3 regions of the Acetoanaerobium sticklandii genome follow, and region 3 is predicted to be linked to each of the others. Evidence: riboswitches for the same ligand, from Rfam matches in the RefSeq annotation. Region 3 holds a riboswitch; each other region holds the start of a gene.
What was found. A riboswitch is a leader RNA that binds a small molecule or an ion and turns the genes downstream of it on or off. The one in region 3 is predicted to bind cobalamin.
Positions count from the first base shown of each region.

Region 1: it holds a riboswitch for cobalamin, as region 3 does, so the genes downstream of both, CLOST_RS10405 (CvfB family protein) here and CLOST_RS05130 (cobyrinic acid a,c-diamide synthase CobB) in region 3, are expected to answer to the same signal.
Region 2: it holds a riboswitch for cobalamin, as region 3 does, so the genes downstream of both, CLOST_RS09240 (ABC transporter substrate-binding protein) here and CLOST_RS05130 (cobyrinic acid a,c-diamide synthase CobB) in region 3, are expected to answer to the same signal.

Region 1 is NC_014614.1:2,195,784-2,199,069, forward strand. Features, by position in the region: gene CLOST_RS10400 (CBS domain-containing protein) at 1-343, opposite strand, end outside; gene CLOST_RS10405 (CvfB family protein) at 386-1,216, opposite strand; cobalamin riboswitch at 1,504-1,694, opposite strand; gene CLOST_RS10410 (ABC transporter substrate binding protein) at 1,704-3,286, opposite strand, start outside.
Region 2 is NC_014614.1:1,951,262-1,954,547, reverse strand. Features, by position in the region: gene dapB (4-hydroxy-tetrahydrodipicolinate reductase) at 1-56, shown strand, start outside; gene dapD (2,3,4,5-tetrahydropyridine-2,6-dicarboxylate N-acetyltransferase) at 154-870, shown strand; cobalamin riboswitch at 1,004-1,180, shown strand; gene CLOST_RS09240 (ABC transporter substrate-binding protein) at 1,295-2,242, shown strand; gene CLOST_RS09235 (FecCD family ABC transporter permease) at 2,265-3,286, shown strand, end outside.
Region 3 is NC_014614.1:1,124,430-1,127,715, forward strand. Features, by position in the region: gene CLOST_RS05125 (hypothetical protein) at 19-1,092, shown strand; cobalamin riboswitch at 1,198-1,374, shown strand; gene CLOST_RS05130 (cobyrinic acid a,c-diamide synthase CobB) at 1,585-2,955, shown strand; gene cbiB (adenosylcobinamide-phosphate synthase CbiB) at 2,939-3,286, shown strand, end outside.

The DNA of each region.
Region 1 (3,286 bases), 1.1 Mb from region 3:
TGGCTGCATCTGGTACGCTTTGTTCTGCTTCAATTACTATAACTGGGGTAGTCATTACATCCTCTACAAACATCCCTGTCATTTTCTTTAATTGCTTCTCAAATTTACTAGGATTGTCAATAAAAATATAGCTGTCAAAAATAGCCAAATATCTAGGAGGCTTTATTTCTCCTCCCCGATACATTAAATCGCCTTCAGTTATTATGCCTATAACATGATTTGCTTCATCTACAACTGGAAGTCCTGTTATATTATGCTCTAACAATAGCTTAATGGCTTTTTCAACTGAATCAGACTTTGAAACAGTAATAACATTTGGAGTCATTATATCTTTTGCTTTCATAGACACTCCCCCTTTAACCATTTTTTACCCTAAATTTTTAGCTTAAAGCTTTTTTAAAGATATTCCATCTTCCCTTAGTTCAACCTTTTCTTCTCTAAGAAGTCTGCCAAGACCTTTTTTGAAAGATTTTTTGCTCATGCTGAGCTGCTTTCTGATTTCATCAGGCTCTGAGCTGTCATTAAGTGCTAAAAACCCGCCTTGTTTTTCTATTTCCTTCAATATTGTATAAGAATCCTTATCTATCTGCTCAAGAGGCTTTAATCTAAGACTAAGCTTCAGCTTGCCTTCTTCATCCTTTTCTACTACTCTAGCCTTAATCATATCTCCTCGTTTATATATACGAAGAGCTTCACTGATTGGAAGCATACCGTGATATCTTCTATCGATAGCTACAAAAATACCTACATCTTTTTTTATACTGTAAATCATACCTTCAACCATATCATCTACATTGTAAGGAGACTCTCCTGATAATATCTCATAGGTGTGCATAGTAGCACATAATCTATCGCTCTTATCAATATAAAGCCCTACCATGTACTCATTTCCTTCTTCAACCTTTATTGTCTGCTCTCTAAATGGTAAAAGCAAATCTTTTTCTAAACCCCAATCCATAAATGCCCCTATATCCGTTATTTGAGACACCTTAAGCAAAGCTATAGTTCCTAGCGTTAGCTTTGGTTTTTCAGTTGTTGCTACTAGTCTATCCTTGGAATCTCTATATATAAATACGTCAATTTCATCGTCAATGCACAGTGTGCTTGGGACATATTTTTTAGGAAGAAGTACTTGATCATCCTCATCTCCTAAATATGCTCCAATAGTAGCAAACCTAACTACCTTTAATATTTGCCTTTCACCTAACAATATCATACCCTTACCTCCAAAAAACTATTATTAAATAAGTTTACCACATAATCGAAAAAAAACTCCCTTTATTTTTTAAAGGAAGTTTGAGCATTTTGGAAATAATGCAGTTAAAAGCTGCTATTACTCCGCAATGTTAGGGGCATAAAAGGGTAACCGGCTCTTGAAATGAGCGTAACGAAGAGCCGATTAATTGGGAGGATTAAAAAACTCCTCTTACGAAGATAAGAGGAGCTTAGGATTCATATACAAACATGAGCACTTTGCTTTAACCTCTCTATCTCTCGTAGAGTTTCTGGCTAATAATACAGGCAGGTATTCTGGCTTGAGGATTATCATTTTTACTTTCCTTCCCAATTCTCCGTTGAATCAGTGGATTAATAAGTAAAAACTACTCTCTTACAGCGGCGGGACCGCGTGGGAATTTCACCCAACTTCTCTTTTAATCAATCTTTCGATTAAACCATGTATCATAGTTATTAAGTTTTCTATATTAATTATATCCATCTTGTAAATTTCTGTCAACACCCTTACTTTCTAACAGTAAAAAAGCTTGCTCCTCTGGCACAGGTTTTGAATAATAATAGCCTTGGACTTTATCGCAATTATATTTTTTAAGAATATCTAGTTGAAGCTTGGTTTCAACTCCCTCAGCTATTACTTCTAAATCCAGCTTGTGAGCCATAGATATAATAAAGCTTGCGAGATTCTCAGTTATTGTATTTTTCGTTATATCCTCAACAAATGCTCTATCCATCTTAAGCGTTGTTATAGGAAGGTTTTGCAAATAGCTAAGTGATGAATACCCTGTTCCAAAATCATCAAGAGATATGGAAACTCCTTTACTTCTTAAAGCCTCAAGCTTTGTGTATGCTTCTTGAACTGAACGTATAAGTACAGTTTCAGTGATTTCTAATTCTATAAGCTTAAAATCTAGATTTTTACTTTCTATAGTAGCTAAAATAAAATCTGTGAAATCATCTTGGATTAATTGGACTATAGATATATTTACAGAGACTTTTATATCTTTATATCCTCTTCTAATAAGTTTAGATGCAAAATCGCAAGAGTTCACAAACACCCATTTACCTATAGCTACTATTTTTTGGCTCTCCTCAGCAATTTTAATAAAATCATTCGGAGGCACCATCCCTAGTTCTCTGCTTTTCCATCTAATCAAAGCTTCAAATCCAGATATTTTGTCATTAGAAGTTTTATACTGAGGTTGGAAATATAGCATAAACTCCTTATTATCAAGCGCAAATTGAAGGTTGTGCTCTATTTTAGTTTTTTCTATAATTCTGTAATTCATCACATCATCAAAAAATACGTAGCGCTCTTTGCCTCTCTGCTTCGCTTCATACATTGCAATATCAGCGTTTTTCAGTAGTTGCTGAACTGTTTTTCCAGCAAAAGGATATACCGCAATTCCCATACTCAGTGTGGTATGAATTTTTATCTTGTCCATGAATATAGGCTTGTGAACGCAATTCATTATTTCTTGTGCTGCTATTTCAATCTGCTGCGTCGATGCCGTTACTAAAAATGCAAATTCATCTCCACCAATTCTATACACACGTATAGCCTGACTAGATAAGTTTAAGAATATTTTTGCAATTTCAATTAAAAATTCATCTCCAAAATGATGGCCTAAGGTGTCATTAATATATTTAAAATTATCAATGTCAATAATCATAAGTGCTGCAGTTATAGCTTCCTGTTGTTTCACATGCTCTTGTATATCATTTGTAAGAGCAATTCTGTTTGGAAGCTTAGTCAGAGAATCGAAATAAACCAGTTTTTTTAGTTCCTCCTCAGAGTTGTATATCTGCTCGTATAAATCATGCAGTTCTTCATTTTGGCTCTCTAGCTGTCGTTTAGTTCTTATCAGCCTCCTAGTGTAATATATCAGACTAAGGACCAATATTATAAGTAAAAATATTACTGTCATAACCAAATAATAAGCCTCTGGATTTGATTCTCTAAATGATAATGGCTTGTTTAAAATGACTGTATCCTTTGGAAGCTTGTCTATATCCACATTATATTTAATTATTTCATCATAATCCACAATAA
Region 2 (3,286 bases), 830 kb from region 3:
GGCTTTATATGAAAGAAAAAGGAATGTACTGCATGCAAGATATGTTTGAAATTTAAAAATTAAAAACAAAAATATATGGTTTTATACGTAGACCATAAATTACGTAAATAATAAAAAGGAGATTATGATAATTAATTTATCATAAAAAACATTATGACTAACGAAACTAAACTAACAGATGCATATGAAATTGCTAGATTTATAAAGGAAGCTAAGAAAACCACTCCGGTAAAGCTATATGTTAAGGGAGACCTAAATTATGAAGCCATTAATGAATTAATGGTTTTTGGAGAAGGAAAATCGAGAATTTTATTTGGAGAAGCTGATGAAATAAATAAATTTTTGGAGCTAAATAAAAACCAAATCGAGTTTTATTATATAGAAAATGATAGAAGAAATTCCGCTATTCCTATGTCAGACTATACAAAATTTGATGCGAGAATTGAGCCAGGTGCAGTAATTAGAGACAGAGTATCTATAGGAAAAAATGCCGTTATAATGATGGGAGCAGTAATAAATATTGGAGCAGAAATTGGCGATGAAACAATGATAGATATGAATGCTGTAGTTGGAGCTAGAGGAACAATAGGAAAAAGATCTCATATAGGAGCGGGAGCGGTCATTGCTGGTGTACTAGAACCACCTAGTAAAACACCAGTTATCGTGGGAGATGACGTTTTAGTTGGAGCAAATGCAGTAGTGCTAGAGGGTGTAGTAATTGGAAATAACAGTGTAGTTGCTGCTGGAGCTGTAGTTACTGAAGATGTCCCAGAAAATGTGGTTGTTGCTGGTTCGCCTGCGAGAATTATTAAGCTCAAGGATGAGAAAACTAAAGAAAAGACTCAAATATTAGATGATTTAAGAAAATAAAAAATAATAATCAAAAAATAACCTAATTTCTAGTTTCAATAGCTAAAAATTAGGTTATTTTTTTGAGATCTTATTTAAAAAGCAAATTTGTTGTTTTTGAATAAAACTGATATAATAAAAATTATAAGTTTAAAAAAATTATAAAAGATATGGTGCCCTTGATGGGTTAAAAGGGAAAGTGGTTAAATTCCACTGCAGCCCCCGCTACTGTATATGGGAACGAAATTCGATTAAGCCATTGGGAAACTGAGAAGGCCGAAGATTAGGATGAACCATGAGCCAGGAAACCTGCCTTATCTTATTATTACTATCTTCGGAGGGAGGATTGAAGTATTTATGTCGACACTTTCCTTTAAGGGTAAGTGTATTTTTATGCAAGGATACAAGCAGATTTAATAATTATATTTACGAAGGGGATATAAAAATGACATTTAATAAAAAAACCTTAGTAAGGACATTGATTTTATTTATGATAGCTTTGTTAAGCTTTACAGGTTGTCAGGCACCAGTCCAGACTGAAGAGCAGGAAAATATACAAACGAATACAGCTTCTAAGGGCTACCCACTTGAAATTACTGATTCTATGGGAAGAAAAGTCACTATAGAAAATGAACCTCAAAGGATAATATCCATAGCTCCAAATATCACAGAGACTATTTATGCGCTTGGTATGGAAGCTAAATTAGTAGCAAGGACGGATTATTGTGATTATCCTGAGCCGGTTTTAGAAAAGGAATCAATAGGGAGCTTAAGAGAGCCTAACATAGAAAAAATATTGGAGCTTAACCCTGATTTAATAATTGCATCTACTCATTTTGATCTAGATGTCTTAAAAAAATTAGAAGATTCAGGACTTACGGTAGCAGTTCTATATGGAGAGGAGAGCTTTGAAGGGGTATATGACACAATCTTAAAAACAGGAAGGCTATTAAATGCAGATGAAAATGCAAATGCCGTAGTAGCGGATATGCAAGCAAAGGTAAAGAAAGTTAAGGAGGCAGTTGAAAATCAGCCTAAACCAAAGGCATATTACGTAGTTTCTTATGGAGAAGGCGGAGACTATACAGCAACAGGAGAGACATTTATTTCTCAGATTATTGATATGGCTGGTGGAGAAAACATAGCAAATGATGCAACAGGATGGAAATATAATCTGGAGGCACTTGTAGAAAAAGATCCAGATATAGTGATTTGCTCAAAATACTTTGAAGCAAAAGCAGGAATAAAATCAGCAAATGGATATAATGAGCTAACAGCAGTTAAAGAGGGCAAATTATTTGAAATTGATAATAATATGCTAGACAGACAAGGACCTAGACTTGCTGATGGATTAGAAGCATTAGCAAAAATACTTCATCCTGACAAATTCTAATAATGACGAAATGAGGAAGGCTATGAGCTTTACAGAGAAAAAATCATTCTACAAATTAATGTTTATAATTTTGACAATAGTGTTGATGTTAGGGATAGTTATATCTAGTATGATTGGAGTAGCAGATATTTCTATAGATAAAGCAGTGAGAATTCTATTGTCAAAGCTGCCTCTTGTGGATGATTTAATCTCGCTTGATGATATTAAAAGAAATCAAATAACTATTATTTGGCAGATAAGACTTCCTAGAATAATATTAGCAGCTTTTGTGGGAATGGGATTGTCAGTATCAGGAGCGGCATTTCAGGGTATGTTCAAAAATCCAATGGCGGACCCCTACGTGCTTGGAATATCATCAGGAGCGGCACTAGGAGCTGCTATTGCTATGATTTTTGGTTTAGGTATAGGAGCGATTGGCATAGGAGGTGTTACTTTCTTTGCGTTTATAGGGGCTATTCTTACAGTAAGTCTTGTATACCTCATAGCAAAAACTGGAACGAAAATACCTGCAAGTACCTTGCTTCTTGCAGGTATATCAATAAATTATCTATTCTCAGCAGCAATATCGCTATTAATGCTCTTCAATCATGCGCAGATTGAAAAAATAGTATTTTGGCTTATGGGGAGTGTTTCTGCAGCAAGCTGGAATCAAGTTTACATCTTAGTTCCTATTGTAGTTTTAGGAACTATAGGAATAGGAATTTTTTCAAGAGATTTAAATATAATGTTACTTGGAGAAGACTCAGCAAATAGCTTGGGAGTAGAGGTTGAAAGAGTAAAAAAAATTTTGCTTTTTATATCATCTATGATAGTTGCTTCGGCAGTTTCAGTAAGTGGTATAATTGGGTTTGTGGGTCTTATTGTTCCTCACACTATAAGATTGCTTATTGGTCCAGATAATAGAGTACTCATACCATTCTCAGCTATTGGAGGAGCGATTTTTATGATATTAGCAGATACCATGGCTAGAGTTGCAATATCACCTACTGAGCTTCCTGTAGGGTCAATTACTTCATTGTTCGGAGCACCGTATTTTATTTATTT
Region 3 (3,286 bases):
AAATGGAGGACTAAACCAATGAAATTTGAATTTGCAAAGATAACCAAGTCACGCCTAATGGGGAGTCTTGGGTTACATATAAAATGGCAGGATGAAAAAGAAACACTAAATCAATTCTTCTTATTGGATGCTGAAGAAGATGGAATAGCTGATTATGTAGGACTTCGTAATGCTAGTCTAAAGGATATATTTATTGAAGAAAATAGACTTATGGGTGGTCTGGGCTCTAGTATAATAAGAATAACAAAAAAAGAAGCGCTTAACTTACTGTATGAATATGCAAGAATTAATATTAAAAGCTCGCTGTCTTTTCCAGGAGATTTTTTAGAATATGAATATTTATTAAAAAGAGATACTACTGTGGACGAAGAAAAACTTTTTTTCAAAACCTGCGTAGCTATATCGGAGCCTATAGAGTTTATTAATTATATGACTATGAGACTAGTAGCTAAAGATAGCAAAGCTCTAAGATATTTTTCGTCTGAAAAAAAACCTCTTTATCCTGAGGTATCCTCAAAGGGAGCCGTGCTTTTAAAAAATACTGTTAGCAAAATGAATGATAATAGATACTACTCAAATGCGATAATTGAAGATGCTACAGGCTACTATAAGCTTAAGCTCGGATTTACTATAATAGATGAAAATCCATTTAAGCTTAGGTCCATATTAGCAGGAGAAAAACAGCTAGTTGACAGTGAAAGTGTTAGAAAAGAGATAAGTAGACCTGAGTATATAGCTCACTATAAAATTCAAGATGAAGAGCTAGTGCATAATTTAAAAAAGGCATATCCAACCTTATACAAAGTGCCTTTTGACAAAGGGGATATGTACACAAAGTTTAAGCCTCATAATGACCATGTTAAGGAAGAAGAATATAATATAAGCGACGATTTAGAGGCTGTTTTTTTTACGACAGAAAGCGAGCTTGTCTTTGCAGCACTTGATTCTAAAACGTATAAAGTTGGATTTAAGGTTTTAGAAACTATAGGTGGCTTAAGCTTAGTAAACGAATTTGTTTTTCCTTATCCAGTAATATATGATTATGCTGAATCAAAAGAGAGCAGGTTTTCAGAATTTTTGGCATCGATTTAGCAGAGGTTTAATGCAAATCCATTGCAATAACTTGTATCTAAGCTTATAAAAATTCATTATATGATTGATTCTAGTTTTTCTTTATGGTATTATAAATGAGTAAATAAAATAATACGATGTTCAGGTGCTAGATAGCTTAATAGGGAAATGAGGTATTCCTCTGCAGCCCCCGCTACTGTAAAAGATGACGATTTCGTTGATGCCACTGCTTTTTTTAAAAGTGGGAAGGTACGAAAGAGGTTGATTCTTAGCCAGGAGACCTGCCTGTACATGCATGATACTTTCGGGGAGGAAGGATTCACACATATCTAGTTTTAAATTTAATTTACTTAGATATAGCATTAATTAGTAAATGAAAATTAAGTAAAGATATAATGTTGAACCAGGCCTTAGGTCTGGTTTTTTTATTGTAAATATAGCAGAACATACATGAGATATGAGCGATTTATATTGCTCTAATAGATTGAAATTTTGTGAAATTGGGAGGAAATTATGGATAGGATTATGATAGCTGCAACTCATAGTGGAGCAGGAAAAACTACAATCACAAGTGGATTGATGCGTGCGCTTAAGGATAAAGGTCTAAAAGTTCAGCCATATAAAGTAGGACCAGATTATATTGATACAAGCTACCATAAACAGGCCTCTGGATTAGATTCACATAATATAGACGAATTCATACTTCCAAAAGATGAAATAAGAAATATTTTTGCAGCCTATGCAAAGACATCGGATATATCAATAATAGAAGGAGTAATGGGCGTATATGATGGCTATCAATCAGACAGTGATTACTGTTCTAGTGCGTCTATGGCAAAAATTTTAAATTGCCCTGTTATTTTAGTAATAGATGCAAGGGCTATGGCAGGTTCAGCGGCTGCTTTAGTAAAAGGCTTCGTTGAGTTTGATAAAGACCTCGATATAGTGGGAGTAATTTTAAACAATGTTTCTAGCGAGAATCACTATGACATATTAAAGCAGGCAATAGAGAAAAATGTAAATGTGAAAGTATTAGGTAGGATACCTAAAAATTCAGATATATCATTACCATCTAGACATCTTGGACTAGTGATGCAATCAGAGCTGGATGATTCAGAGCAAAAATTGCAGACAATGGCAGACTTGGTTGCTACATATTTGGATTTAGATGAAATTATAAAAATAAGCAAAGCAAAATCAACTTGGGAGTCTAAGAGAGCAATAAAAAGAAGTGATAAGAACCTAACGCTAGCTGTTGCTTTCGATAAAGCTTTCAACTTTTATTATCCAGATACGCTTAATATATTTAAGCTTGCAGGTATAAAGCTAGAATATTTTAGCCCGATAAGTGACAGAGAGCTTCCAAAATGTGATGGAATATATTTTGGAGGAGGATATCCGGAGGTTTTTGCTAGAGAGCTATCTAATAACACTAAAATGAGAGCTAGTATTAAAGAGGCTTCTAATAATAACATGCCTATTTATGGAGAATGCGGCGGACTTATGTATTTAGGAGATTATCTGATAGATAGTGATGGCGACAAATTTGATATGACTGGAATTCTATCTGGATACAGTAAGATGAGCGCAAAGCTCCAAAGATTCGGATACTGCCAAGGAAAACTTAATGAGCCAACCATAATAGGAGAAAAAGGGCAAATAGTAAGAGGGCATGAATTTCACCATTCAGAATTTATAACAGATTTAGAGCCTGTATATAGTATGGAAAAAGAATTGTCAGATTATAGTATAAAAACCTGGGCAGGAGGATATAGGTACAAAAATACATTTGGAACCTATCTTCATACTCATTTTGCTTCAGACTACAATCTTATATATAAATTTTGCTCAGCTTTGGAGGAATACAGTGAATCTAATTTATAGCATCCTAATAGCTTTTATACTAGATTTGATATTTGGAGATCCCTACAGCTTTCCACATCCGACTAGATTTATAGGAAAATACATAAATTTTATGGAAGCCAGCCTAAGAAGGAGCTTTAAATCTCCATCTCAGCTCAAATTAGCTGGATTTATTCTAATGCTAACTACAGTTGCTTTAACTTATGCAATTACATTCTCACTTGTAAAGCTATCTTTTGGAATAAATGAGTCTGTAGGTGTATTAATAGAAGGCTTTATACTTTACACTACTTTTTCCGTTAAGTGCCTTAAAGATGAAGCCGTAAAGATATATAAAGCTTTGGAAACTGGC